DNA from 4 places in the Ruegeria sp. CDSB136 genome. Region 3 is predicted to be linked to each of the others. Evidence: riboswitches for the same ligand, from Rfam matches in the RefSeq annotation. Region 3 holds a riboswitch; each other region holds the start of a gene.
What was found. A riboswitch is a leader RNA that binds a small molecule or an ion and turns the genes downstream of it on or off. The one in region 3 is predicted to bind cobalamin.
Positions count from the first base shown of each region.

Region 1: it holds a riboswitch for cobalamin, as region 3 does, so the genes downstream of both, AC2FIR_RS03255 (hypothetical protein) here and AC2FIR_RS16325 (DUF1636 family protein) in region 3, are expected to answer to the same signal.
Region 2: it holds a riboswitch for cobalamin, as region 3 does, so the genes downstream of both, AC2FIR_RS08280 (DUF1636 family protein) here and AC2FIR_RS16325 (DUF1636 family protein) in region 3, are expected to answer to the same signal.
Region 4: it holds a riboswitch for cobalamin, as region 3 does, so the genes downstream of both, AC2FIR_RS15785 (DUF4198 domain-containing protein) here and AC2FIR_RS16325 (DUF1636 family protein) in region 3, are expected to answer to the same signal.

Region 1 covers NZ_JBXWOP010000002.1:170,964-178,293, forward strand. The annotation lists gene AC2FIR_RS03245 (DNA polymerase III subunit gamma/tau) at 1-604, opposite strand, end outside; gene AC2FIR_RS03250 (protein-tyrosine phosphatase family protein) at 775-1,278, shown strand; gene AC2FIR_RS03255 (hypothetical protein) at 1,280-1,687, opposite strand; cobalamin riboswitch at 1,775-1,995, opposite strand; gene AC2FIR_RS03260 (alpha/beta hydrolase family protein) at 2,161-3,069, shown strand; RNA gene ffs (signal recognition particle sRNA small type) at 3,069-3,167, opposite strand; gene AC2FIR_RS03270 (bifunctional 2',3'-cyclic-nucleotide 2'-phosphodiesterase/3'-nucleotidase) at 3,207-5,087, opposite strand; gene nudC (NAD(+) diphosphatase) at 5,265-6,248, shown strand; gene AC2FIR_RS03280 (SRPBCC family protein) at 6,287-6,754, shown strand; gene AC2FIR_RS03285 (hypothetical protein) at 6,776-6,979, shown strand; gene AC2FIR_RS03290 (GNAT family N-acetyltransferase) at 6,976-7,263, shown strand.
Region 2 covers NZ_JBXWOP010000006.1:61,250-68,579, reverse strand. The annotation lists gene AC2FIR_RS08285 (Mur ligase family protein) at 1-1,657, shown strand, start outside; cobalamin riboswitch at 1,768-1,970, shown strand; gene AC2FIR_RS08280 (DUF1636 family protein) at 2,072-2,428, shown strand; gene AC2FIR_RS08275 (ABC transporter ATP-binding protein) at 2,425-3,210, shown strand; gene AC2FIR_RS08270 (ABC transporter substrate-binding protein) at 3,229-4,176, shown strand; gene AC2FIR_RS08265 (FecCD family ABC transporter permease) at 4,178-5,185, shown strand; gene tcuB (tricarballylate utilization 4Fe-4S protein TcuB) at 5,240-6,307, opposite strand; gene tcuA (FAD-dependent tricarballylate dehydrogenase TcuA) at 6,297-7,330, opposite strand, start outside.
Region 3 covers NZ_JBXWOP010000015.1:72,340-79,669, reverse strand. The annotation lists gene AC2FIR_RS16335 (YybH family protein) at 1-486, shown strand, start outside; gene AC2FIR_RS16330 (hypothetical protein) at 658-993, opposite strand; cobalamin riboswitch at 1,479-1,686, shown strand; gene AC2FIR_RS16325 (DUF1636 family protein) at 1,781-2,161, shown strand; gene cobW (cobalamin biosynthesis protein CobW) at 2,158-3,213, shown strand; gene cobN (cobaltochelatase subunit CobN) at 3,217-6,510, shown strand; gene cobG (precorrin-3B synthase) at 6,507-7,330, shown strand, end outside.
Region 4 covers NZ_JBXWOP010000014.1:126,084-133,413, forward strand. The annotation lists gene AC2FIR_RS15775 (winged helix-turn-helix domain-containing protein) at 1-867, opposite strand, end outside; gene AC2FIR_RS15780 (LacI family DNA-binding transcriptional regulator) at 872-1,897, opposite strand; cobalamin riboswitch at 2,255-2,454, shown strand; gene AC2FIR_RS15785 (DUF4198 domain-containing protein) at 2,584-3,369, shown strand; gene cbiM (cobalt transporter CbiM) at 3,376-3,987, shown strand; gene AC2FIR_RS15795 (NikL family nickel/cobalt ECF transporter subunit) at 3,984-4,565, shown strand; gene cbiQ (cobalt ECF transporter T component CbiQ) at 4,565-5,347, shown strand; gene AC2FIR_RS15805 (energy-coupling factor ABC transporter ATP-binding protein) at 5,344-6,000, shown strand; gene AC2FIR_RS15810 (AraC family transcriptional regulator) at 6,046-7,074, opposite strand; gene AC2FIR_RS15815 (acyl-CoA dehydrogenase family protein) at 7,187-7,330, shown strand, end outside.

The sequences.
Region 1 (7,330 bases), on a different contig from region 3:
CGATCTTGTTCAGAAGACCGATCATGTCCTCGGGTTCGATTCTGCGCAGGTCGAAGCGTTGGCAGCGCGACAGGACCGTAACCGGAACCTTGCGGATTTCGGTAGTCGCGAAGATGAACTTCACATGCTCGGGCGGTTCCTCAAGTGTCTTGAGCAGCGCGTTGAACGCGCTGGTCGAGAGCATGTGAACCTCGTCGATGATATAGATCTTGTAGCGCGCGCTGGCAGCACGATAGCGGACGCTGTCTATGATTTCGCGAATATCGTTCACGCCGGTGCGGCTGGCGGCGTCCATCTCCATCACGTCGACATGGCGGCCTTCCATGATCGCCACGCAATGTTCGCATTGGCCGCAGGGTTCGGTCGTCGGTTTGCCGTCGCCATCGGGGCCGATGCAGTTCATGCCCTTGGCGATGATCCGCGCCGTTGTCGTTTTGCCGGTGCCGCGGATGCCGGTCATGATGAAGGCCTGCGCGATCCGGTCTGCCTCGAACGCGTTTTTTAGGGTGCGCACCATGGCATCCTGACCAACCAGGTCGGCAAAGGTTTCCGGGCGGTATTTGCGGGCAAGAACCTGATAAGCGGGGCTGGGCGTGTCGGTCATTTCTGCTCTGTCGGATTCGTATCAGAAGTGCAGCGTAGAGTGCGCCGCCGCCTGCGTCCACAGCCGGTTCGCGAAATTCATTTGGGAATGCTTCGGGATGCGCGTAAAAATGAAGGCGAAAGCATTTTTGACCGGATTCTTGTGCGTAACGATTAAGGAGGGCGCGTTGCATGTCTCAGATGATTATTCATGCGCTGCAGGTCGGAGGAGGTACTCTGGCCCTGACATCAATGCCGGGGCGTGGGGGTAAATATGCCCAGGACCTGAATGCGATTTCCGACTGGAAGCCCGGTCTTGTCATTTCAATGACGACCGAAGTCGAGATGCTGCAGGACGGCGCGCGTGACTTCGGAACCGACATTCAGGCGCGCGCCTGCCGCTGGGTCCATCTGCCGGTCGAAGATTTCGGTGCGCCCCCCGACGCCGTGACTGCGCGCTGGCCCGATGTAAGCGCGGCCGTCCGCCATGCTCTGTCAGGGGGCGGGCGCATTCTGGTGCATTGCCGGGGCGGCTGTGGCCGGTCCGGAATGGTGGTGTTGCGCCTGATGGTCGAATGCGGCGAGCAACCGGGTGCAGCCCTGAAACGGTTGAGGGCGGTGCGGCCCTGTGCGGTTGAAACAGATGCACAACTGGCATGGGCCACGCAATTGATTCCGGCCAGCGCGGACCCGTAGGTCAGGCCGACAAATGTCCGGCCTGGGCCGCTACTTGGCGACCTGCCAGGGCCGAAGCTTCAAGCATGGCGCAGGGCGGGTCCGACAGAATTGCGGACGGCAGCGCACGGAACTCTGCGCAGAACATCATGTCTGCATAATCCTCCAACCTGTCGCCCGGAGTTTCCTCATTCGTTCCGCAAAACACCCGGATTTTGTCTGGCCGCGCGTGGAACCGGGCCATGCACCCTTCGGGGCAATGGGCAAGCTCGCTGCTGCCTTCAATGGCGAATTGCGGGGTTGCGGCCGGGCCGGCGCTTGCCACGGCGCGCGTCAGAGCCCGCGCCATTTGCGCCAGTGCCGGACAGGGTTTGCCGGTGCGCTGGCACACAGTGGCAGAAAATTCGTGTGTCCTTGTCTTCCAGATCATAATGCGCCCTCCGCGCGCGGCGCGGGGCAAGGATCAGGTGTGACGGGGCTATGCCATCAGGACCTGCCCGGACACCCCGCCCGAGTTTCGGTTTCAGTATCGATGGCAGGTCTCCTGACTTGCGGGTCATCGCTTTGCCGACCTTCCCAGCCCTTCGGCCAGTGGTGTTTCGGCATTGCTCACCGCTTACAGTTGCGGGGGCAGTCTCGGCCTTGGTTCCTTCCGGCAATGCCAGACAGAACCGCACCGTGTTCCCTTTTCATCCCGGCCCCGGAAAGGGCGCGGAAACCATCGCCTCATCGCTAGCGGTTGCCGGGTCCCCGAGTCAAGCGCATAGCGCGGGCCGAGGCATTTGGTCCGATGCGTGGTCGGGAAAGCGGACGTTTGGTCATGTTTGCACCGGGTTGACTTGAGCGGGCGACTGGCCTGACAGATAGGTGAACTGAACTGTTCAGTTGAGAGCGGAGCATGAGATGTTGGACATACAGGAACGGGTCTTGACCGAAGACATACGATTTCCCGCCGGGACGGCGATGCTGTCGGGTCGCCTGTACCTGCCTGTTGCAGCGCCTGATATCGTAGTTGTTCTGAACAGCGCGACCGGCGTTCCCCAGGACTATTATCAGCATTTTGCCCGGTGGCTGGCGGAAGAGCAGGGCATTGCCTGCCTCACCTATGATTACCGCGATTTCGGAAAATCGTTATCGGGGCGCCTGAAGGATTCGCGTGTCACCATGTCCGATTGGGCGCTGGTCGATATTCCCGCGGCCCGGGCCGAGATGCGGCGGCGATTCCCAAGTGCGCGGCAGTGGACCATTGGTCATTCGCTGGGGGGTATGCTTGGGCCATTGCAATCGGATGTGGATCAGGTCGACCGGATGATTTGTGTGTGTTCAGGCCTGGTTACGTTGTCGGATCATCCGTGGCCCTACAGGGGGCTGGCCGGAATCTTCTGGTACGGTCATGCGCCTTTTGCAGTTCATATGCTGGGGTATCTGCCCGGCAAGGCCATTGGGTTTGGCTCGGACCTGCCGTCAAAGGTCTACTGGCAATGGCGAAAATGGTGCACCTCGCCGAACAGCTATTTGCCTGAAATTGGCCAAAGCCTGCCCGCAGCGACCTGGCCGCGGGCCGGTGGTCCGGTTGACCTGTTTGCGATTTCGGACGACCAGATGGTGCCTGAAAATGCGGTCTGGAGGCTGGCCGAGCTATACGGCCCGGACGCCAACCGTCATGTGCTTGAACCAAAGGATTTCGGGCTGAAATCCATTGGCCACATTGGTGTTTTTGCGCGCAAAAACAAAGCGGTCTGGCCGAGGCTGATCGAGTCTGCGGAGCAGCAAGTCCGTTCCGACCGGAAAGATGTGACGATTGCGGGATGAAGTGAGAGGTTGGACATCGACCCAAGCGGGGCTCGTTGTGGCTGCTTCCTTCCGGACCTGACCAGGTTGGCGAGGCGCTCGCCCGCGCCAACCTCTCAATCGTCGATATAGGGAAGTTGCGCCAGGAAGACAACCCGTCAGAGTGACAGTCTGATCCGCAGAAAGCCTTCCGGGTCATGCCCCAGCACATGCGGATCGTATGCGTCCAGTTCGGAAAGATGCGCCCTTGCTCCCGGCCCGGTTTTCAGAATCGAAGCGTGCCCGGGAAGCCGGACAAGGCTGAAGGGGAAGGGCGCAGATTGCATCGGGTCGCCCGGTAATCCCCCCGAAAGATAGTCGCGCAGGACGTGCCTGATGGGTAAGGCCGGCAGATTGATCTGCCGGGCCTGATGCGCAACAGGGAAGTGTCCGCCGCCGCTGGCCCGGTAACTGTTCAGGGCCACAACGAATTTCTGGGTGGGTTCAACAGGGATTCCACCGCAGCAAATCTCGCGGACACGGTTTGCAGCGGGATCGACCAGCATTCCGTGAGAATCAAAACGCGCCGGCTGGGAAAGATCGATCCGATAGGTCAGGCCGAACAGCACATCGAAGTTATGCCCGGCCCGTGTTTCATCGGTCAGAGTGCGGACAGCTCCTTCATCCACCTGATTGAAAATGCCCGCCGACATTTCAAGCCAGTCACGGACCATGTCGCCGGTGACAAGCGCGGCGCGCAGTTCATTCGGGAAAGAATGAAGATCCGAAACATTGCGCAACCGAACCTTTCCGGGCGGTACTTCCGTGTAGGAGCGCGGTCCCGCGCGGCCTCCGAACTTGCAGGGCGAAACAGCGGACAACAGTGGAAGCCCCCGCAGGTCTTCGTCCAGATGGAGGTTCAATGCCGCTGCCTGGGCGCTGGCGACCAGCGCGAGGCCCCGATCTGGTGCGCAAAAGCTGAAATAGCTGTGCAGGCTTTGACCGGTGTGGCCCACGGGTCTTGAGGCCAGCGCACGGATTTCTTCGTGGCCGTAACTGAACAGATGCTGCATTCCGGGGTCTTCGGATACCGCTCCGTTCCCGTGCCGGGAGAGAACAGGCGGCAGCTTAACCTGCTGCCCGACAACCTTCCATCGCCCGGCAGAGGTTTTCTGCACATGCAGGTCAATGATGCCAAGATGCGTCCCGGCGACGCCAGGCATGACAACCGGTTTGCCATGTACATGCCCCCGGGTTGCGTCCGTATGATCCAGCCCTTCGTGATCCTTGCCGGGAAGTGTGAGATGCGTATGGCCTGCAACAATGGCGTCGATCCCGTCGATCGCGGCCAGCGGTATGACGGCGTTCTCCATTCCGCGCGCGGGTTCCGAAGGTCCAAGGCCCGAATGCGCCAGGGCGACAATCACATCGCTGCCGTCCGTGCGCAGGGCCTCGACCGTCTTTTGCGCGGCCTCCAGAATATCTTCGAACACGACCACATCCTGTACCCGGTGCGCATTCCATTGCGCCGTTTGCGGCGGCAGGATCGACAAAAGACCCAGACGAAACGGTGTTTCGACGCCGTCAACCAGAAGAGAGCGTTTTAGTATAGCGCGGTCATTCCATTTGGCCCCGGTGGTCAATTGCCGGGCATTGCTGCAAATCACCGGGCACGGTGCGCCGTCCAGAACGCGATTCAGCGTTTGCAGGCCAAAGTCGAAATCATGGTTGCCCAGTCCGATTGCGTCATAGCCAAGTTCCCGGAAGGCCTGCATCAACACGTGGTTGTCATCAGTCTGCTCTGCCGCCCAATCGCCAAACGGCGTTCCCTGAAGGGCATCTCCGTTGTCGAACAGGAATACCAGTGCTCCGTCTTTCTGCGCTTCTTCTCTGGCGGCGCGGATCAGACTGGCCGTTCGGGTGAAGCCCCGCGCCGGATCCGGTTCATCCGCGTGATAGTCGAACCCTGTCAGATTCATGTGCAGATCGGTCGTGGCCAAAATCCGAATGCGACCGGCTGAAGTATGTTGGCGCTGAGATGAAACAGTGGTCGGGTGCAATTTTCTACTTTGGGCAATTCAATCTAAGCCATGTTCACTAAAAGAATGAGTAAGTGCAAATAACTTGGCGCCGGTGGGACCATTCAGCGGCATTGCCACGTCCCGGTGTTCATGAATTGGCATTGCAACAACTCGGCAGTCGTGGCAGCCCTGTGCGCAACACCCTGAGGATATTCAATGAAAAACGCGGAAACAGTGACATTTGGCGGCTCGGGCCTGGATCGCGCAGCGCATCTCCGGGGAGATTCGGACAGGCTGGAACAGATGAAAACTGATTCACGCGCCGAATGCCTGCTGGTCTGGCGTGGCAAGATATTGGTGCAGGGCGAAGGTCTGGACCGGCTTGGATTGGTTGCGATGGCACATAGCCTGGTGCGCGAAGGTCCCGGAGGGGTTGTGGAAGGCCCGGTATTTCTGGGCCTTCGTGAAGACGATGCACCGATTTTTGCGGCGGATATATCGGACTGGTCGGCGGATGGGCAGGATTTGTCGGATATCGGTGCTTTTGTAGACCGGTCCGAGCAGCAGCATCCGGACCTGCCGGACGGGTACGTGTTTGCCGAATTGCGCCGGATCATGACGCGGCTGAGCGCCCGCGATGCCGAGCTTGCGGCAGCGGCCAAGGCCGTTATTGGCTGGCATGAAACGCACCGGTTCTGTGCGCGTTGCGGGGCTGCCAGTGAAATTGCACAGGCGGGGTGGCAGCGCAGCTGCCCCACTTGTGGCGGGCAGCATTTTCCGCGCACCGACCCTGTGGTGATCATGCTGATTACCCATGGAAACTCGGTCCTGATGGGCCGGTCTCCGGGTTGGCCCGAAGGCATGTACTCGCTGCTTGCGGGATTTGTCGAACCGGGTGAAACGCTGGAAGCCGCCGTGCGGCGCGAAGTAATGGAAGAGGCAGGCGTGCCGGTTGGTGCCGTTCACTATCTGGCCAGCCAGCCGTGGCCGTTTCCGGCCTCGTTGATGTTCGGCTGTGCGGGTGAGGCCCTGTCCCGTGAACTCAGAATTGATCCGGTCGAGATCGAAGACGCGATGTGGGTCAGCAAATCGGAAATGATGCGCGCTTTTTCCGGAGAGCATCCGGTCTTGTTGCCGGCCCGAAAAGGCGCCATTGCGCATTTCTTGTTGCAAAACTGGCTTGCAGACACTCTGGACTGACGAGACACTGAACGAAGGCAAAGGCACCGAGGGCGGACATGCAGTTTTCAGCGCGCGAAGATATCGAGGCCCCGATTGATGCGGTTTTCGACATGGTCGCGGATTTTGAGCGGTTCGAGCGGATGGCCATGCGCCGGGGTGTCGAAGTACGGCGACTGAACGAACAGGCCCCGATAACCACTGGTGCCACTTGGCTGACGGATTTCAATTTGCGGGGAAAACCGCGTCGGGTCGAAATACAGATGACCGATTGCGATACCCCGTCCCGCATGTGCTTTGAGATGTCCAGCAAAGGTATGAAAGGGGTGACATCGGTTGACTTTCTTGCCCTGTCCCAACGCAAAACCCGGCTGAGTGTCGAAATGTCGCTTGCTGCGAAGTCACTACCGGCCCGCCTGTTGCTTCAGTCCCTGAAGCTGGGACAATCGCGGTTCCGCCGGCAGTTTCAGATTCGCCTGAGCGAATTTGCCCGTGAATTGGAAGAGCGGCATGCACACGGTGTATGACGGAAAACTTGCAGGCATAGATTGAGCAGCTATTCCATTCGCCCCGCCGTTGCGGACAATGCCGAGGGGTTGGCCGTCGTTCTGAAGGCCCTTGTTCTTGCCGGACAACGCAGCAAACCATCGGATGCGGCCTTTGCCTGTCGCATTATCTTTGCCACCCTCAGCAGATCCGGTGTTCGGTCGCCATCGACCCCCGGGGAACAGTATTGGGGTTCCAGTCTTTGAAGCTTGCAACTGCAGGCAATCCGTACAAGGTCGCTGAGGGGTGGGGCATTATTGGCACGCATATCAACCCGTCATCGGCCCGGCAGGGAATCGGACGGGCCTTGTTCAGATCCACTTTGCGGGCTGCGCAGGAAGTCGGCTTGCCTGCGATAGATGCCACCATTGGGGAAACCAATGTTGGGGGGTTGTCCTACTATGGTGAAATGGGCTTCACCGAATACCGCAGGTTGCCCGGCGCGATTTCGAAGTCGTTCACTCTGTCAGACTGCCAGTCATTGAGCTGACTTTTTCTGATCGTATTAGCTGGTGAGGATCGCAAAACAAAAAGGGCCGCTGTCAGGCTATGACAGC
Region 2 (7,330 bases), on a different contig from region 3:
CCGGCTGACCGGGCCCGGGTTGCTCTGGGATCACCCGGGCGCAATCATGGACGTCTTTTTTGGCCAGGAGCAGTCTTCGCGTGTCATTGAGCTGTGGCAGCATCATGCACGTCGCGTGCTGGATGCGCTCGGCTGGCACCAAGAAAAGCTGACATATCGGGTATTCACCGGCGGCGTGAACCTTGCGATTTCAGCGCCGATGGATCAGCTATATTCAGCGATCTTTGCGGTCCAGACCGCATGGCATTTCTGTGCCGCGGCGCTGGTCGGGGAAACAACCGGCGATTTCGACAAGATGATCGCCGACGTCCGCGACGTCATGGCCAAAGAGGCAAATCCGGCCCTGATCGCCCTGATCCAGGCGGCCTCGGCGCGGGGCGTCGATATCCTGTGTGACGACGACAAGATTTCGATCGGCCACGGGGTCGGAAGCCAGATCTGGGCCTGGAACGCTCTGCCTGCGCCTGATGAAGTCGAGTGGGACGCCTTGCATAACATCCCCGTCGCCTTCATCACCGGAACCAATGGCAAGACCACAACGACCCGGCTGCTTGAGGCGATCGCCCGGGCGGCGGGCAAGGTTGCCGGGCTGACCTCGACCGAGTTTGTCCGCGTCGGCGACGACATCCTCGACCGTGGTGATTATTCCGGCCCCGGCGGAGCGCGCATGCTGCTGCGCGACCGGCGGCTTGAAGTCGCCTGTCTGGAGGTTGCCCGTGGTGGAATCCTGCGCCGGGGTCTTCCAACCCATGCCGCCTCGGCTGCGGCTGTCACAAATGTCGCCAATGATCATCTGGGTCAGTATGGCGTCAACACGGTTCCGGAGTTGGCGCATGCCAAGTTCGCCGTGCACCGCACCCTTAAGAAAGATGGCGTTCTGGCCCTGAACGCGGATGACGCGTATGTCCGGGATGAGGCACTGAACACGTCCTGCAGGATCTGGTGGTTCTCGCTGGACCAGAAAAACGCACTGATCCAACAATCCCGCGAGCAAGGACATTGTTGTGCCTTCCTGCGGGACGAGATGATTGTGTTCTTCGATGGCTTCTCGGAACAACCGGTGATTTCGGTTCACGATGTGCCGCTCGCCATGGGCGGGGCTGCCAGGTACAATATTCTCAACGCAATGACTGCGCTGTGTCTGGCCCGCGCACTCGATATCCCGATGCAGGCCATTCGCGCCGGATTGTCCGGGTTCAAGCCAGACGCCAAAGATAATCCTGGCCGGTGCAACGAGTTTTCACATAACGGCGCCCGTGTCTTTGTCGATTTTGCGCATAACCCACATTCGGTCGCAGCGGTGTGCGAGGCTTTGTCCGGACTTCCGGCAAAGCGCCGCTTCATACTGCTAAGCCATGCCGGGGACCGGTCCGATCAGGACATCATCGATGTCACGCAAACGGCCTTGCGGTTCCAGCCGGATGTGGTCGTCGCTGCCGAGCTTGAGGGCTATCTGCGGGGACGCAACCTTGGTGAGATTCCAAAGCTGATTAAGCAGGCGGCAATGGACAAGGGTCTTCGGGATGAGCAGATCCTGAGCGCGCCTTCCCCGACCGAGGCGAGCAGGACAATACTGGATCAGATCGAACCGGGCGATCTCGCCCTGTTGCTGGTCCTGTCCGAGCGCGAGCAAGTCTTAAAACTGCTGGAAAACTGAACCCCTACGCTGAATCCGAGAGCCTCGGGCGGTGAAATTCGAACACCGCCCTGCCCAGCCGATCCGATTGTCCTGCCAATAATTCTGTATTGACGCATGCCCGGGTCTGAGGCACTTAGCTAGTAGATGGTTCCCGAAGGAAGACCCGAGGGATGAAAAGGGAATACGGTGCGGCCCTGAAGGCCAAGTCCGTAACTGCCCCCGCAACTGTAAGCGGTGAGCGACGCCAAACACCCACTGGCCGAATAGGCCGGGAAGGAAGGCCAAGCAAGGACCCGCGAGTCAGGAGACCTGCCATCAGTGTTCAACCAACCCAGGGCGGGGCGCCCTGGAAGGAGGCTTAGATGGCACGTCAGTCACGTGTTTACATGATCAGCACCTTCTGTCCGCGCTTGGCAACAAGTGGAGCGGACCATGTCAGACGCCACTGATCATATTCTTCTGATCTGTTCGACATGCAACGGTGATTTGTCTGCGGACAAAATACGCTCTTCTTTGTCAGATGCGCTACCTTCCGGGTTTGCCATTCGCACGGTCGATTGCATGGCCGGGTGTGCGCAGCCGACAACTGTTGGGTTTCAGGCCGCCGGCAAAGCCCAATACCTGTTCGGTGACATCCGGACCCCGCATGACATCGCGGCCTTGGCCGAATTCGCGTTGCAATATCAGAACAGTGCCGATGGATGGACATGCGCGTCCGACAGGCCGAGCGCGCTTTTTGACAAAACCCTTTCCCGTTTGCCCCGAATGATTTTGGAGGAGCCTTCATGACGACCTCTGCATTTCTTGCCGTGCGTGACGTCGAATACTATGCGCTGAATGGTGATGTTCTGCTGCAAGCGGCGTCTTTTGAACTGGAAGAAGGCGCAATCCTTGCAATTGCCGGGCCGAACGGGGCCGGGAAGACGACGCTTCTGAACCTGTTGTGCGGCACGGCCGAACTGGTGCTGGGCGACGTTTTGATCAATGGGCGCAGCCTGAAACACATGCCCGCCAACGAGCGCGCCCGAATGATCGCTGTTGTCAGTCAGCACGAACTGCCGGATAGCAGACTGTCTTTGCGGGAATATGTGGCCTTGGGGCAAATCCCGATCCGGGCTGATCGGTCGAAAGAGGGCCACGCCGCCGAACTGGACAGGGTTTTGAACCTGACAGGTCTGAGTGATCTGGCGGACAAACGAATGGGCGTACTTTCCGGGGGTGAACGTCAACGTGCGCATATTGCGCGCGCTCTGGCACAGAACCCTTCGCTTTTGTTTCTGGACGAACCGACAAACCATCTGGACCCCGACGCCAAGGGGCGGATGCTGTCGCTGGTTGCCGAGTTGGGCATCACGGTGGTTATGATCGTCCACGACCTCGTCATGATCCCCGAATTCGCCACCCATGTGGCCATGATGAAATCCGCGCGGCTCACGGGCTTTGGTCCCGTGGCCGATGTGCTGACCTCGGACCAGGTTCGGGAAACCTTTGGCGTCGACTACCTGTACTTTCACCATGAGGGCCGCGTGATTCCGGCGCTGGATATCCGAAAAACCTCGGTCTCAAACTAACCCTAGGAGCATCTTTGAATGAAACAGATCTGGTCGGTGGTCCTGACCACAGCCCTGGCAGGCGGTGCGTCGGCGCAAGAAATTGCCGTCGACAATTGCGGCAAGCCGCTGGTTTTTGAAACTGCGCCCGAGCGGATTGTCGTGCACGATATGAACATGACCGACATGGCCTTTGCGCTGGGTCTGCAGGACAAGATCGTCGGGCTGACCGGCATCACCGGATGGTACAAGACCAGCCCGGAATTCGATACGCTGCGCGGCGACATTCCCGAGCTTGCGCCCAAATACCCAACGGTCGAGAACCTTGTGGCCGCCGAACCCGATATGTTCTTCGCGGGCTGGTATTACGGGATGAAGCCGGGCGGAGACGTGACCCCTGACACGCTGGAACCCTTTGGCATCAAGACCTTGATCCTGTCCGAAAGCTGCGTGCATCTGGACAAGGACCGCCCCGAAGCCAGCATGAACCTGCTGTTTGATGACGTTCTGCGCCTGGGCCAGGTCATGCAGGTCGAAGACAAGGCGAAGGAACTGGTTGATGGTTGGAAAGAAGAACTGACCGAGATCGAAACCCGGACAGCCGATCTGCCCAAACCGCGCGTTTTCCTGTTGGATGGTCCGGCTGATGCGCCCTTCACCGCGGGCAAGTTTGCCATTCCCGATGCGATGATTTCCGCAGCGGGCGGTGAAAACGTGACCCATGACATGGATACAAGCTGGGGCCGCACCTCGTGGGAAACGGTGGCGGCCGCCAACCCCGAATTTCTGGTGCTGCTGGATTACCAGACCGGCAACGGCGCCGAGGATACCTTCAAATTTCTGCAGGAGCATCCGGTGATGTCCCAGACCGATGCCGTCAAGAACGAGGCCTGGATTGGCCTGCGGTACGAGGAACTTACCCCCGGACCGGCAAATATCGAGGCGATCCTGAAAATGGCGCAGGCCATGCATCCGGATCTCAACTGATATGGGTCGACTTGGCCTGACACTTCTGCTGGGGGCGGTCGTTCTGGCCGCCCTTTTGCTGATCTCAACCATCTACGGCACCACATCCATTCCGGTTTCCGACACGTTCACCGCTGTCTTGCTGGGAACAGGTCTGAGTGACGGGGAAATGTCGCCGTTGCACCGGATCGTGTTTGATTTGCGCCTGCCGCGCGCCCTGTTCGCGGCCGTAATCGGCGCCGGGTTGGGCATCGTCGGCGTCGTCCTGCAAACCACAACCCGCAACGATCTTGCTGATCCTTTCCTGTTCGGCCTGTCCTCGGGTGCGGCGGCCGGCGCCGTGTTCGTGATCACCGTGACCGGCGACGTGCTGGGCTTTTGGACCCTGCCGTTGGCCGCGTTCTGCGGCGGGCTTGTGGCGTCGGGCATCGTGCTGGCGCTGGTTCACGGTTTACGCACAAGCGCGCCCGAAAAACTGATCCTGGCCGGGCTTGCGGTTTCGTTCCTGTTCTCGGCCATCACCAACTACCTGATTTTTGCAGGCGACAGCCGCGCCGCGCATTCCGTGATTTTCTGGATGCTGGGCGGTCTGGGCCTGGCCCGCTGGGAGACGTTTCCGCTGGTCTGCGCAGGCCTGCTTCTGATCCTGAGCTTTTCTCTCTACCGCAGCCGCTGGCTCGACGCGCTGCTGACCGGCGACCTTACTGCCTCTACCCTCGGCGTACCCGTGCGCGGACTGCGGTTCAGCATGTTCTTTGTTGCGGCGCTGGCAACGGCGGTGTTCGTCTCGGTCGCCGGTGTCATCGGTTTCGTCGGTCTGATGGTCCCTCACATCGCCCGCGGAATCGCGGGGCCGCTGCATGGCCATCTGCTGCCGACCGCAGCTCTCGTCGGCGCCGCATTGCTGACGGGCTCGGATATTATCAGCCGTTTGTTGCTGGCCCCGCAGGAATTGCCTGTCGGGATCGTGACAACCTCAATCGGATCGGCGTTCGTGTTCCTGCTCCTGTTCAGGACCAGAGCCCGCTGACCGGACCCTTTCCACCTTCCATCCAGGGCGCAAGCAGCGGCTGGTGCGAACCATTTATGTGCCCCGCTTCCTCTGTGCATCTCTGACAAGTGCGGCGAGGCGATAGAACCCGTGTGCCATCTTGGTATAGGGCATGAGCAGGAAGAAGGTCAGAACCGACCCCAGATGGATGGCCAGAAGAGCGGGCATCACTGTGGTCGAGCCGAGCACGTAGAGGACAAGGCCGCTGAGGCCAACAAACCCCAACAGCAGGATAAAGCCCATCTCTCCACCCCACGCGGACGTGTCGCCTAGGTCACGATCGGATTTCTGCTTCAACATGACCATGCCGCCACAGCCGATGGTCAACAGGATACCGCCTGAGACGCCAAGCAGTTTGGGTAATGACCAGAATCCGTAGGGTGCATACAGGCCAAAGCCGTAATGCATCGCTGTCGCAACCGAGGTTGAGGCAAAGCAAAGCAGGAACCCATACATGATCGCCTGATGCATGTGTCGGCGGGCGTGGCTGAACCGGTCTTCATCTTCGAAATTGCAGCCTTCGCCGTGGCCGGCCGCAAGATCCTGCATCGTCCCGGCGCGTTTGAACGCCGCTGTCAGATCGGCCCATTGGACTGACTTTCCGTCAACCGCACGCCAATAGCGGCGCAAGCTGATGGCGATGCTGAACAGCGGCAGCAGGAAGGCGGGCATAAAGATCGCCACCATCGCATTGTGGGAAAGAACCGCATAGAAACCTTCGCCGCCAGAAGACCCGATTGCCCGGATCGCCCAAAACAGCGCGGCAAAACCGAGGACCAGCGCAAGCGCAATTGCCCCTCCTTGGGTGTGGAAGCGACGCGCCAAAGGCTGGGGCCAGGCGAAGCTTTCCCAACTGTCCCGGCGCACTTCGGCCAAAGCAGCAGGCAGGTTCAGATCAAACTCGTGCGGGGCGGTGTACTGGCAGGCATAATAGCAACCCCTGCAATTGTGACAGAGGTTGGCAAGTTGTGTGATGTCGCCATCCGAGAACGCGCGCTCGGCGTGCAATGACGGGAAAACCGAGCAGTAACCCTCGCAATACCGGCAGGCATTGCAAATCTCGGCCTGACGGCGGGCTTCCTGTATCAGTTCAGTTTGCATAAGCGGCGGCCTCACGTCCTGCGATACGTCCGAAAACCGTTCCAATGGTCATGCCGAACCCGGCCAGATACCCCTGCCCCAGGATCGAGCCGGCCATGGTTTCCCCCGCCGCCCAAAGGTTCCTGATCTTGCCGTTAGGGGTCGAACACTGTGCCGTCTCGTCGACCTTGAGCCCCAGATAGGTGAAGGTCACACCGGTGCGCAGCGAGTAGCCATAGAACGGCGGTTCCGAGATTGGGCGGGCCCAGTTTGTCTTTGGTGGTGTCAGGCCGGATGTGGAAACTCCGTCCAGCTCGGTTGGATGGAAGCCGCTGACGTCGCCACAGGCGGCATTGAATTCGGCGACCGTTGCCTTCAGCTTTCCGGCAGGCAAGTCCATTGTGTCGGCCAGTTCATCCAGAGTATCAGCCTGAAGCGGCGGGAAAACAGAAGGCATGAACAGGTTCAGCGATTTGGCGTCGATGATCACGTAGCCCACCTGTTCCGGCTGAGCTGCCACCAGACGACCCCAGATCGCGTAACGCTTGGGCCAGACATCCTCGCCCTCGTCATAGAACCGCTCGGCGTTCTTGTTCACGACGATGGAGAACGGCACGCAGTCAAGACGGGTGACAATGCCGCCGTCAAACTTGGGCGCGCGTCCGTCGATCGCAACGGCATGGCATTGGGTCGGGTCGCCGACACTCTCGACACCCTGATCCAGCAGATCGGCCAGCACCACACCGCGATTATAGGGCGTTCCACGGACCAGGAAGTTTTGCGCCGCCGGTCCCCAGGCACGGGTCAGCCAATCGGTGTCGGCCTGAAACCCGCCCGAGGCGACAATGACGGCCTTCGGTGCGATGCGGTGGGACTGCCCCTCGTGGGTATAGTCGACCCATTCGACCCTGTCGCCATTCAGTTCCAGATGGGTGACGGCAGCCTCGTACAGCACTTCAACGCCCAGCCCTGCCGCTGTTCTGTAATACGCATTAACCAGAGACTTGCCACCACCCATGAAAAACGCATTTGTTCGCGCCAGCG
Region 3 (7,330 bases):
CTTTTTACTGGAATAGGGTTGGCTATCGCGGCACCGGCGCTGCCCGACACCAAAGCCGAGACTCCGCAAGCCGCACACACTGCGTATCTTGCAGCGATCAACTCGAACAAACTGGATCAATTCCTTGAGACGGTCACTGATGACGTGGTGTTCATCGCACCCGGCGCGCCTGTCATGAAAGGCAAAGCCAAGGTCGGGCCTTGGGTGCGCGGGTATTTCGACGCCGTTCACACCCGTTGGAAAAAGCAATCAGTGGAGTTTGTTGTGGCAGCGAGCTGGGCGTTTGAGCGTTATGAGTTTACCGCCACCGATGTTCCGCGTGACTCGGGTCCTGCCACTGTTTCCACCGGCCATGGCATCAATATCTACCATCTTGAAGATGACGGAACATGGCGGGTGGCGCGGGATATCTGGTCCAACGCGAATAACTTCAGCGCTGGTAGATCAATCGCGCCGGCGTGTTCGGGGCGTGCCGAACCTTGCTGATCAAAAGATTTGATTGGTTGGCACGCCGCCCAAATGGCTTGGACACATACCGGATCGGCCGCTTTTAACCGGGTTCCATCCACGGCCAACTACATTGGCCTCCGGACGGAACCAGGCAAGTACTTTTCTCGGCAACCGAAAGGCCCAACCCGCAGACCGGGCATTAGCGAATTACTGGGCCACAACTTCCTTGCAGCTGCCTTTGCCCCATCCGGATTTGCTGCCCGAAGCCGAATAGTCAAACGTGCCAGTCTTGAGATTCACGTTGTAATTCAGGGTAAAGCCGTCACCGATATACAGGTAAGTCAGGGTGTCGAGGCCGGGATACACCTCAGCCTTATTGTCGATATCACCAATGGTAATATGCCCTTTGTTCTGGCCCTCGTATTTGACCAGCGTGGCCGCCATTTCCGGATATTTTGCATCCGCCGCTTCACACTCGAACACCCGGTCTTCCGCAACTGCAGCGACGGGTAAGTACACAAGAAAAGCTGCTAACTTTTTCATTTTTTGTTTCCTGGCATATTCTGTTCGCCGACGCCCGCTAAGGGCAGTTTGAGGCATAATTTTGCAAAAAATCTGGCTACTCTGTGCACAGCAAGACGGCCATCAGATTTGATCTCGAAGCGGTCGTTTTTGCCGGGTCTTGCGCGAATACTGAAATGGAGTATCCCGAGCCGGTCGGAACGGCGGTTACTTAATCAACGAAACCCCAATCCCTCAGTTTAGCGATGCCCGAAATGACAGGCGGTTGGTCGCCGCAACGTCCACACGCGGCCTGCCCCAGTGGTTCTGAAGCCGAATCCGCCCCGCCCGTCCGGTTCCCGCCGACCCCTTCCAAAATCAGCGAACATCACACGGAACACCTCAATCACGCAGGTTTTCGGGCGCCGTGAACGCCCGGCGATGCCGCTGAGTGACCACCTCAGGTCGCTTTTTCCTTCCGGCGGCGAAACCGCGCATCCTTAAGCTTGACAAGTCCCCCGCCTGTGCCGCATGTCCGACCCGTTGGTGTCCATCCCTGGATGGATGAAAAGGGAATGCGTCAGCGGTTTTTCCGTCAAACGCAGCCGCCCCCGCGACCGTGACCGGAGAGGGTGCCCATAGCCACTGGCCGAAAGGCCGGGAAGGCGGGACATCTGCCAGAGCAAGTCTCTGACATCCGCAAGCCGGGAGACCTGCCAGCACCCGAAGAAGAAACCGGGCGGGGTGTTCCGGTGTCGGGTCCATGTGCAGACGCGTGGCCCGCATGAAACCCCGTCCCCCGCGAAGAGGATTTGGGGGGATGAGAGACATGACCGAGACCGCACCAGTCGAGTTGCTGGTCTGTACCACGTGCCGCCGTGGACTGCCCGTCGAGGATGATGAAAAACGCCCCGGCACATTGCTGCACAAAGCGCTGCAACAGGCCGACCTGCCCGAAGGCATCACGCTGAAACCCGTCGAATGCCTGTCGAACTGCGATCAGGGCTGCTCGATCGTGCTGCGCGGTGGACCGGGTCGCTGGACCTTTGTCTATGAGAACCTGAACGAAGCCGAACACGTTGACGCCATTGTCGACGGTGCGACCAAATATCTGGCGACCGAGGACGGCTTGGTCAAATGGCGTGAGCGCCCCGAACATTTCCGCAAAAACTGCGCCTCCCGCATTCCCCCGATTGGAGCCCTGAAATGAGCACTCTTGAGAAATTACCCGTCACTGTGATCACCGGCTTTCTGGGCTCGGGGAAGACAACGCTGGTCAAGCACCTGATGCAGAACCCGCAGGGCAAACGTCTGGCGGTCGTGGTCAATGAATTCGGCGACGTGGGCGTCGATGGCGATATTCTGAAATCCTGCGCCATTCCCGATTGTCCGGCAGAGAACATCATGGAACTGGCAAACGGCTGCATCTGCTGCACCGTGGCCGATGATTTCATTCCGACCATCGAAGCGCTGATGGCGCTGGACCCGCGCCCCGATCACATTCTGATCGAAACCTCCGGCCTCGCCCTGCCCAAGCCGCTGCTGAAAGCCTTTGACTGGCCCGATATCCGCTCAAAAATCACTGTGGATGGCGTGATCGCTCTGGCCGATGCCGAGGCGGTCGCGGCAGGTCGCTTCGCTCCGAATGTCGAGGCGGTGGATGCCCAGCGCCTGGCCGATGACTCGATCGACCACGAAACGCCTCTTTCCGAGGTGTTCGAGGATCAGATATCCTGCGCCGATATCATCCTGCTGACCAAGCCCGATCTGGCCGGGCCAGAGGGTGTTGCCAAAGCCAAAGAGATCATCGCAGCCGAGGCCCCGCGCCCGCTGCCCGTCGTAGAGGTTGCCGAAGGCGTCGTAGACGTCCGCGTCGTGCTCGGTCTGGAAGCCGCAGCCGAGGATGACATGGACGCGCGTCCGTCGCATCACGACGGTCACCACGACCACGAACATGACGATTTCGAAAGCATCATCGTCGAACTGCCGGAGCAAAGTGACCCACTCGATCTGGTTGCCAAGATCGAACGTCTGGCCAGGGAACTGAACATCCTGCGCGTCAAGGGGTATGCGGCAGTTGCCGGCAAACCGATGCGTCTGCTGGTTCAGGCTGTCGGTGCCCGGGTGCGTCATCAGTACGACCGCCCCTGGGAACCCGGCGAGGAGCGCCGCTCGCGTCTTGTGGTCATTGCCGAGCACGACGACATCAAAGAGGCCGAAATCCGGGATATCCTCGTGGGTGTGACCGAGGCCGCCGAGTAAGCCATGCACGTCGTCTTCCGCGAAAGCCACGGGCTTGAAGAAACCGAGACCCCGACCGATCTGGGCCAGAGCCCGGCGGATCTGGTGATGTTGTCCTTTTCGGACAGCGATCTCGGTGCTTTCGCGGCAGGCTGGCATCGCGGCGGTGGGCCGGAAGGGCGAATGCCGACGATGCGGTTGGCCAATCTGACGGCGCTGAAACACCCTCTGTCCGTTGACACATATGTGGAACAAACGCTTGACGGCGCAAAAGGTATCCTGATCCGCCTGATTGGTGGGGTACCTTACTGGTCATACGGGCTGCAGCAGGTTCTTGCGCTGGCGCAGGCCAAAGGCATCGCGCTGGCGGTTCTGCCCGCCGACGGGCGTGTGGATACCCGGCTGGACGACTATTCTACCCTGCCCGTCTCGACCCTACGGCGGCTGGCACATTTGTGCGACACTGGCGGCGAGGTCGCGGCGCAGGCGGCTTTGGCGCAGATGGCCTTGGCGGCAGGTCTCTATGCCGGGCCGGTGATGGGGGCCAAAACCCTTCCCGAATGCGGTGTTTGGTGCCCTGACCGCGGCGTAATCCAGATAGAAACCGCATTTACGAACGATGCGAAACGCATCATCGTCACTTTCTATCGCGCCTACCTGACCTCCGCCGACACCGGCCCGGTCGCCGCCCTGATCCACAGCCTGCGTGCGCGTGGGTTCGAGGCAATGGGCATGTTCGCCCCTTCCCTCAAGGCACCTGCTGCCGCCGACTGGATGCGCCAAAACACCGTTGCACTGGAACCTTCTGCGATCATCAATGCCACCTCCTTCTCGGGCAAAGGTGCGTCGGGAACCTCTCCGCTTGACGCGGCGGGTGTGCCGGTTTTCCAGGTCGCTCTGGCAACTTCACGCCGCAAAGCGTGGGCCGAGGCCGAACGCGGTCTTTCCCCCGCCGACCTTGCCATGCACGTCGTGCTGCCCGAAGTGGATGGGCGGATCTCGGCGGGCATCGCCTCATTCAAGGAACCGGGCAAACGCGATCCGCACCTGGAGTATTCCCGCTTTGCCCACCGCGCTGAACCTGAACGGATCGAAGCGATCATTGATCGTGTAACCGGCTGGCTGAATCTGAACGACCGACCCAAAGCGGAACAGGTGCCGGTTCTGGTTCTGTCCACCTACCCCGGCAAGGACTGGCAGATGGCCCATGCGGTGGGCCTTGATGCGCTGGCATCAGCCGAAGCGATGCTGTCAGATTTGCAATGCGCCGGGTATGACACAGCCCCTGCCGAACCGATCGCCGACACATTGCTGGACGCCCGGATTGCCTGGTCGCTCGAAGATTATCAGGCCGCGCTTGCACACTTGCCGGATCAACTGAATACGGACCTGCAAACAGTCTGGGGCAAGCCCGAGGATGATCCGACCTTTGTTGATGGCGCGTTCCATTTCACCGCGCTTCACCGGGGCAAGGCGCTGGTCGCGCTGCAACCCGAACGTGGCAAGCCTGAACTGCGCGATGACGACTATCACGACCTTTCGCGCACACCGCGTCACAGCTATGTCGCGTTTTACCTTTGGCTGCGCAAAAGCCTGCACGCCGACGCACTGATCCATATTGGCGCCCATGGCACTCTGGAATGGCTGCCGGGAAAATCCGTTGCCCTGTCCGCCGAGTGTTGGCCCGAGGCGCTGATCCGTGATTTGCCGGTGATCTACCCCTTCATTGTCAACGACCCAGGCGAAGCCGCACAGGCCAAGCGCCGGATCGGAGCCGTCACGCTGGGTCACATCCCGCCCCCGATGAAGGAGAGCGGCACGCCGGACAGAATGGTTCGGCTTGAATCGCTGCTGGACGAATTCTCGAACGCCGACGGGCTTGACCCAAAACGACGCGACCGCTTGCAGGAAGATATCCGGGAAGAAGCTCAGGCCATCGGGCTGGAAAGCGACCTTGGCCTTGACCAAGCCACCTGTATCGCCGAGGCAATCACCCGCATCGACCGCTTTGTCTGCGACATCAAGGAAAGCCAGTTTGGCGACGGGCTGCATATTTTTGGCCGCGTGCCTGAAGTGACGGGCAATTTCGACCCCGCGCCATCTGCACACGCCGAACGCGCCGCCTTGCTGGACGTGCTGGCCGGAAAGCGAATTGAGGCTGGACCGTCCGGCTCGCCCTATCGCGGGCGATCGGATGTGCTGCCGACTGGGCGGAACCTCTTCACCACTGATCCCCGGTCGGTCCCGACCCGCGCGGCTTATTCACAAGGCGTGAAACTGGCCGAGGAACTGGTTCGGCGGCACCTGCAGGAGGAAGGCGATTATCCGAAAGGCCTGATCGTCGATCTATGGGGGTCTGCCACCATGCGCACGGCAGGCGAGGAATTCGCGATGGCGCTGCACCTGCTGGGCGTGAAACCGGTCTGGGACAAGGGATCAGAGCGGGTATCAGGCATCGAAGTGCTTCCAATCACCGACCTCAGCCGTCCGCGACTGGACGTGACCCTGCGTGTGTCGGGCCTGTTCCGGGATGTATTCCCGACGCTTTCCGCCCTATATGGCCAGGCCGTTCGGGCTCTGTCCCAGCGGGACGAAGCGCCGGACTGGAACCCCTTCGCGGGGCAGACCCCGAACCCTCGGGTCTTTGGCCCGGCTCCGGGCAGCTATGGCCTGAATATGACACACTTGTCGGAAACCTACACCGACGAGGCCCGCACGCAGGCGGGTGAGGCCTGGCTACTGGCCAGTTCATTCGCACTGGAAGGCGAACACGTCGCACAGGATATCGACGGCATTACCCGACAAGTCGCCAAAGCGGACAGCTTCGTGCACCTTCAGGACCTGACCGAAACCGACCTGCTGCTGGCCAACGACTATGCCACGCATGAGGCCGGTTTCGCGGCGGCCAAGAAGATTACCGGCGGCGAGGTGCAACTTTACCATCTCGACAACACCAATCCGGATAAACCCCGCGCCCGCACCCTGCCGGAAGAGATCAGCCGCGTCGTCCATGCCCGGGCCGCCAATCCCGCCTGGATCGCGGGGATGCAGCGCCACGGTTTCCGCGGGGCGGCCGAGATCGCGGCGACGCTGGATCACATGGCTTCTTTTGCCCACCTGTCCGGTACGGTCGCGCCACATCTTTTTGACCTCTACCATGACGCGACGCTGGGCGATGTCGAGGTGGACGCGTTCCTGCAACAGGCCAACCCGCAAGCGCATCAGGCCATGCAGGACCGGTTCCGCGCGCTGCTGGAGGCCGGGCTTTGGAACACGCGCCGGAACTCGATCCGGGCCGATCTGGAGGGTCTGAGATGAGCGCACCGATCGTACAAGGCTGGTGCCCCGGCGCGCATCGACCGATGATGTCCGGCGACGGGCTGGTCGTTCGTGTGCGCCCTCGGCTGGCGCGGCTGGATGCCAAACAGGCATTGGGCCTGTGCGAGCTGGCAGGGCAATTCGGCAACGGCACCATCGATCTGACCAACCGGGCCAACCTGCAATTGCGCGGCGTGAGCGAAGCTGATCACCAGCCTCTGCTTCAAAAACTCTCTGCACTGGACTTGCTGGATGCAGAGCCCGGCATTGAAGTGCGGCGCAACATACTCGTCTCGCCGCTGTATCAAACCGGCGATCTGACCAGCCGTCTGACTACGGAGTTGACTGACCGGCTGGGTGAATTGCCCGACTTGCCCGCCAAGTTCGGCTTTGCCATCGACACCGGCCCGAACCGTCTGCTTGCAGCGGATTCAGCGGATATCCGGCTGGAGACCGGTCCTGACGGCCTGATCCTGCGCGCGGACGGGTCTGACACCGGGCGACGTGTCACCGAGGCCGAAGCGATCGACCAATTGATCGCGTTGGCAGAATGGTTCTCAGGGAATTTCACCCCGGAAAATCGCCGCATGGCGCGGGTCGTGGCAGCACTAGGCCTGCCGCAGGAGTGGCAGGGCAGCAACCCTGCCCCAACTGGCGAACCGCTTCAGCCTGGCACTCACGATCTGGGTGCATTCTATGGCGCGGCGTTCGGGCAACTGCCCGCCCAGCCTCTTGCCGAACTGATCGCGGTGACTGGCGCGACTGCTCTGCGTGTCACACCTTGGCGGCTGATCCTGCTGGAAGGCCGGGCGTCGATACC
Region 4 (7,330 bases), on a different contig from region 3:
GCCCGGTGGCGCGGGCAGTTCACGGGCCTCTTCAACCAAGCCCGGGCGGGAAAGCACTTTCCTTGTACGCCCATCCGCGCAGCTGATTTCGATTTCTTCAATCTCGCCGCTTTTTTGGGCTGCGGCGCACCAGTCTTTCGCCTCGGCCGCGCTGACCGTATCCCAAAACGCAGCCAGTTCGCCCGATGTTGCAAACCCCAACCTGTCGAGGGCGGCGTTGCACAGCCAGTCCACCGTTTTTTCGGCGTCGCATGGTGCATGACCGGGGCACAGATGAGTTTCGATCACCCGTTCGGTCAGGTCGTAGCGTTTCTGAAAGCCGTCCCGGCCAATGACGGTCAGCGCGCCCGAGCGCCACAAGAACTCCAGCGCGGTTTTGGACGGGTGCCAGTCCCACCAGCCGCCCGATCCTTTCTTTTCGTCCTTTCCCACATCGGACGAGGATACCGGACCGTGATCGCGGATGTGCAGCAGAACCGAGGCGAACTGTTGTTCAAATCCATCCCGCCGCCAATTCTTCCAGCGGGCTTTCAACAAATCGGCGTCGCGCTGAAAGCGCAGGTGCCAATGCCGGTAGAACTCCATCGGAATAACGGCGGCGTCATGTGTCCAATGCTCGAACAGCGCCCTGTCCCGTTCATACAGGCGCTTCAGATGTGTGCTGCGATAGGTGGACCTGCGCGAAAACAGGATCATGTCATGGGCGCGGGCCACGGTGTTGATACTGTCCAACTGAACAAAACCAAGCCGTCGGATCAGGTCCAGAAGATCCGCGCCCTTTGCGCTGCCCGACGGGGTTTCGGACAGCAAGTGACGATCCATGAACACCGCACGGGCTGTCCGGTTGTCCAGTTTCGGCAGTGCCAAGACTCTAACGCCGCTTCAGTGTGTCGCCGTAGCTGATTTTTGGCGTCAGGGTTACGCGGGTTTCAATCTCGGCTTCCGGGTCGGCTAGCTGTGCGGCGATGATCCCTGCGGCCTGACGGCCAATTTCCAGCCGGCAGGCATCCATGGTTGCCAGTTTGCGGGGCAGACCTTGCAGCAGTTCGACATTGTTGAACCCCGCCAGCCCGATTTGACCAGGGATGTCTATCCCCTGATCCAGCAGGTACAACAGTCCGCCAGCGCCGATCATATCATTGGAATAATACAGAAAATCCAGTTCCGGCGACCGTTCCAGCATCGCCTGCGTCATCTCGCGCCCCTTGGCCAGTGCTGAGCCGCCGGAATAGAACTCGCGATCCTCGATCTCGATCCCGTGTTTGCCCAGAACTTCGGTAAAGCCTTCGAAACGTTTGCGCGCGCGGTGGTCCAAAGGCATCTTGGTCCCCATGAAGCCGATATGCTGGTATCCGGCCTTCAGAATGGCCTGCGCCATTTCGCGGCCGGCACGGCGGTGCGAAATGCCGACCATCGCATCCACGGGTTTGCCGTCGGTATCCATGATTTCGACCACCGGAATGCCCGCGGAATCCAGCATCGCCCGGGCCGCTTCCGTGTGCTCCAGACCCGCGATGATCACGCCCGAAGGCCGCCACGAGAGCATCTCGTAAAGGACTTTTTCCTCTTTTTCCGGCAAATAATCGGTCACGCCGACCACTGGCTGCAATTCGGTGTCTTCCAGCACCTGATTGATGCCGGTCAGGACCTCGGGGAAGACCATGTTGGACAGTGACGGGATGATGACAGCGACCAGATTGACCCGGCTGGATGCCAGCGCACCCGCAATTTTGTTGGGCACGTAACCCAGCTCTTTTGCGGCGGCCAGAACCCGTGTTCGGGTCGCATCCGATACATCACCCCGATTGCGCAGGACCCTGCTGACCGTCATTTCGGATACCCCCGACGCTTCCGAGACATCGCGAAGGGTAAGCGGGCGTTTTGTTTCTGTGGTCACGAGGCACCTGCACTGTTGTTTTGCCCGATGGTAGCGTGAACACGGCGACAAATACAACAACTCTGCTTCTGCGTCGGACGCTGGACGGGTCGGACCTTTTGTGCATCGGAGCGACCCTACATATTTGCGGCGAGTTCAATTTTACACGCGAGTCAACGCCCGCAGTTTCAGGCCCAAAATCTCAAGTCCGCGAACTGAACCGACGACTATTGACCGCGGAAAGATATCTAGGAAAATACACACACTCGCGGTGGCGCATACCAAACCGCGTAGCAAGCGCGAACATGCAATTTCTGATTTCGCAAATGGCCCATGCAACGCCGCAATCAATTGTTGACCGTGTCTTACATATTCTGGCATGAACGCGCCATGTTCGGTTCCGGGGACATCCTCGGAAGCAATAGGGAATGCAGTGCGGCACATTTCGCCAACTCTGCAACTGCCCCCGCAACTGTAGGCGGCGAGCGCGGCTGATAATGCCACTGGGGTATCCCGGGAAGGTTAGTTTAGCGCTTTGACCCGCAAGTCAGGAGACCTGCCGAACATGCGCCCTTGGAAGGGGCGTTCATCATCGGCGACGGGGTGTGCGCCGGATCTGTTTGCCCGACAAGGCAGATGGCTTCGCGTTCCCCATCGTCAAAGCAGAATTGTGCCGGGGAAGGCGCGACGTGAGAAGGACTCGATTTGTGAAAAAACTGCTGGTGGCTGCAACGGCTGCTTTGGCGATGCCTGCATTGGCGCAGGCCCATTTCCTGCTGGAATATACCGACGACACGATGATCGAACGCCCCGGTGACGTTCCGGTCAAACTGGTTTTCTGGCACCCGTTTGAAGCTGGTCACGTGATGACCCTGGAAAGACCGGAAGAATTCTTTGTAATCCACAACGGTGAAAAAACCGATCTGATGGATACGCTGGAAGAAACCACTTTTGAAGGACCGGACAACATTGCCAAAGCGTTCCTGGGCTCGGTTCCGGTTAAACGCTCGGGTGACTATGTGGTGGTTACAGTTCCTGCGCCTTACTACGAAGAATCCGAGGATATCTATATCCAGCAGATCACCAAGGCTTACCTCAACCGAAACGAACTGCCGACCGACTGGGATCAGCCGCAGGGGCTGGCCACCGAGATTCTGCCGCTGAACAAGCCTTACAACATCATCGCCGGGTCAACCTTTACCGGTCGCGTGTTGAGCGAGGGACAGCCCGTCGCCGGCGCAGAAATCGAAATCGAGTACATCGCCGCAGCACCGGACATGACCGGCACCGGCGCGAAGGACGCCACCGTGTCCCCATTGCCGGGCGGCGCGTTGGTCGCGATTTCGGATGACAACGGATATTTCACTTTTGGTGTGCCAAAAGCCGGGTACTGGGGCTTCGCCGCTTTGGGCGTGGGTCCGGAAACCGAGCATGAAGGCAAAGAGCTGAGCCAGGATGCGGTCATCTGGATCCGCGCCTGGGATCTGGAGTAAGCCTGAATGCACATCGTCGACGGAGCCCTTTCAAACCCTGTCGTGATCGGCGGTGCGGTCGCCGCGGCTGGCGGGATCGCATTGGGCCTGAAATCGCTGGATCTGGATCGCATTCCCACGGCGGGCGTGTTGTCGGCCAGCTTTTTTGTCGCCTCGCTGATCCATGTGCCGATTGGCCCGTCGTCTGTGCATTTGATTCTGAACGGTCTGGCCGGGCTTCTGCTCGGCTGGGCCGCCTTTCCGGCCCTTTTTGTCGGCTTGCTGCTGCAAGCCGTGTTCTTCGGTTTTGGCGGATTGACCGTGCTGGGGATCAACACGGTGAATATCGCCCTTCCGGCGGTGTTGACTTGGATGATCTTTGGTCGCCTGATCGCACGTGGCTCACCTGTTCATGGGGCGATCTGGGGCGGCATCGGCGGCGCGTTTTCGATCGCCGCCACGACGGCTTTTGTCGCGGTCTCGCTGGCGCTGTCCGGCGATGAGTTCCTGCCCGCTGCCAAGCTTGTCTTTTTCGCCCACATTCCCGTCATGGCTATCGAGGCCGTGCTGACAGGTTTTGCCGTTCTTCTGGCCCGCAAGGTCAAACCGGAACTTTTTGTAAAGGTTGCGTCCACATGAAACAGTTGATCCTTGTTTGTACGCTTGCTCTCGCCCCGCTCCCGGCTCTTGCGCACAAGGTTATAGCGGGCGTTTTTCCGGCAGGCGACGCAATCGAAGGCGAGCTGGGGTTTTCCAATGGCGATATGGCCGCAGACCAGGAAGTCATCGTCTATGGCCCCGACGGCTCTGAACTGGGACGCACAGTAACCGATACGGACGGTTTCTTTCTCTACAGCCCGACCAGAGCTGTGACTCATACATTCAGGGCAGATCTGGGTGCAGGGCACGTCGCCGAAGTTGCCATGCCGGCCGACGAAGTGGCCGAAATCATGGGGGTCGAAGCCGAGCTTTCTGAAACAGCCACGCCGGTTGCATCTGCGGATGGCGCGGCAGCGGTGACTGTGGCCTCGCTCTCGGATGAGGAACGCGCCGCCATCGCCAAAGCGGTGCGCGACGAAACCCGCCCACTGCGGCGCGAGATCGCTGCCTACCGCGAGCACAATGATCTGCAGAACATCTTGGGTGGTATTGGTTATATCATTGGTCTGTTCGGCATCGGCTTTTATCTGGCCGCGCGCAAAAAGATGGCCACCTGATGGCACATGCGCTGGAACCACAGGCCAAAACACTGGCCGAGGCAGGCAGAGCCGCCCATTTCGGGATGATCGGAGACTACGATCCCCGTATGCGCATCGTTTTGGCCTGCATCTTTGCCATCGTCACGGTTGCCCTCAATAGTGTTCCGGCGCTGATCGGCGCTTTGTCCGTCTCGCTTGGGTTACTGGTGATGTCACGCTTGCCAGTCGGCCGGACCCTCAAGCGTATGGCCATGATGGACAGTTTCATCATCTTCATGCTGGTGTTGCTGCCATTCTCAATGCCCGGTGACGCGATGTTCACGGTTTTTGGCTTTCCGGCCAGTTGGCAGGGCCTTTGGAAAGCTGTCGAGATTGCACTGACGGCCAACGCGGTCATCCTTGCGCTGATGGTTCTGGTCGGAACGATGGAACCTGTGACCCTGGGACACGCTTTGCACAAGCTGCGCTGCCCCGAGGTGCTTGTGCATCTTTTGATGTTCACCATCCGCTACATCGAGGTGTTGCGGGAAGAATACCTGCGCCTGCGCGGCGCGATGAAGATCCGCGGATTTCGCCCCGGCACAAACTGGCACACCTACCGAAGCTTCGGGTATCTGGTCGGCATGATGCTGGTGCGCGCGATTGAACGGTCAGAGCGGATTCTGGCGGCGATGAAATGCCGGGGGTTTTCCGGGCGTCTTTTGTTGCTGCAGGACTTTAACATGACCCGACGCGATCACATGTTCGCCGCGATGCTGTGCACCGTTTGCCTTGGCCTGCTGTTCCTGGATTATCTATGACGATCCTCAAGCTTGAAGACATTTGTTTTGCATATCTCGGCCAGCCACCAGTGCTGGACGGCGCTTCACTTCAACTTGAACCGGGGCAGCGCCTGTCGATTGCGGGGCCGAATGGCGCGGGAAAATCCACCCTGTTTCGTATTGCCCTTGGCCTGCAAACGCCAAGCGCCGGGCGCGTGACCGTCCTGGGAAAGGAAAGGCGCGTCGAGGCGGATTTTCACGAAGTCCGCCGTCAGGTCGGGCTGGTTTTTCAGGATCCTGATGATCAGCTGTTTTGTCCGACAGTGGCGGAAGACATCGCATTTGGTCCTCTCAACCTCGGGCGCAGCAAGTCCGAGGCGCTGGCCATAGTCGACAGAGTGCTTTCCGATCTGGATCTGTTAAACCTGCGTGATCGCATTACGCACAAGCTCTCTGGTGGAGAGAAGCGGCTTGTGACCCTTGCAACCGTTTTGGCGATGGAGCCCGAGGCGCTGCTTTTGGATGAGCCCACCAATGCGCTTGACGCCAAAAATGAAGCGCGACTTCTAGAGATTCTATGTGGCCTGCCGCAGGCAATTCTGCTGGTCAGCCACGCACCATCGTTTCGGGAAGCACTGGCACCAGACACGCTGGAACTGCGAAACGGGCGGATTATCAGCCCAAGTGAATGATCTGTTCGCACGAGGTATGCGAATGTCCGCGACGAAGTGCCGTCGTCAGGGAGCCTGCGCGTGCACGCGGTATGACCCGGGGGTCCGGCTGGTCCACTTTCGAAAGGCGCGGTGAAAATTCGCCGGAGCCGAAAACCCGGTGTCAAAGGCGATCTGTTCAATACTGAGCGTACTTTGCTGAAGCGCGCGGATGGCAATGTCGCGGCGCAGTGCATCCTTGATGTCCTGAAAAGAAGTTCCTTCTTCTTTCAAACGCCTGTTCAAGGTCCGCGGCGTCATCTTCAGGGCACGCGCTGCATCGGGAAGCTGGCAGGTTTGCCATGTTGCGCCGTAGAGAAACGCGCGGACGCGAAGGCTGTTTGTATGTGCGCGCGAACCGGTAAAGATCCAGTCCAGCGGCGCGCGTTCAAGGAACACGGACGCCTCAGCCGAACTGCGGGTTACCGGGCGGGTGAACAGACGCGGGTCGAAAAGGATACTGGTCTGCCGAGCGTCAAACTCGACCGCGCATGGGAAGACGACGGCGTAGTCGGCGGCAAATTCCGGGCGGCCAAAGGCAAAGCGAACGGCTTTTACCGGTGTTTCCGTCCCGCCAAGCCAGGACAAAAGCCCATGCGCCAGTTTCAGGATCAGCATGTGGCCGAAACGCTGCGGGCGGGTGTCGTCCGAATATGGGACCAACGCCAGTTCCACCGCGTCGGATTTGCTGTGCAAGTCCAGGTGGAAGTCATCCAGAAGCAGGTTCCAAAATGTCGAGAAACGATAAAGTGCCGAGGCCAGGCTGCTCGCTTCGCGCTGTACAGTCACCAGATGCTGCAGGGCGCGGGGCCGGATCGGACGGCTCCAGAGGCCCATCATTTCGTCCCCGGTTTCGGGCGCGGCAAGCTGATAAAGCCGGGCGATTTCATTCAGTGTGACGCGTTGAGAAGGTGCCATCTGGTTGGCCTGCAGGCCCGAACGCTCTAACAGCGATGTCATCTCAGCCGGGGTGCAACGGGACTTCAGCGCATCCAGCCAATCCTGGATAAATCCCGCCGATACAGTCGTCAGAGATATGGGGTCATGGCTGGTCATCTGAACCTCAGGTTGGCGTAATCGGATACCATTTTGTCAAGAAATGAGCTTATCGGCAAACCATTGGGCGGGTAGATGACGCGAAACCATAGTCGCCGCAGGGGAGCCTGGCATGTCCTATCAGCCGCCCGTACAGGATTTGATGTTTTGCATCGAACACTTGTCCCACTGGGAAAAGGTGTCCCGGGTGGAAGTGTATTCGGAATACGACCTGACGGATATTGGTGCCGCTCTCGAGGGATATGCCCGGTTCTGC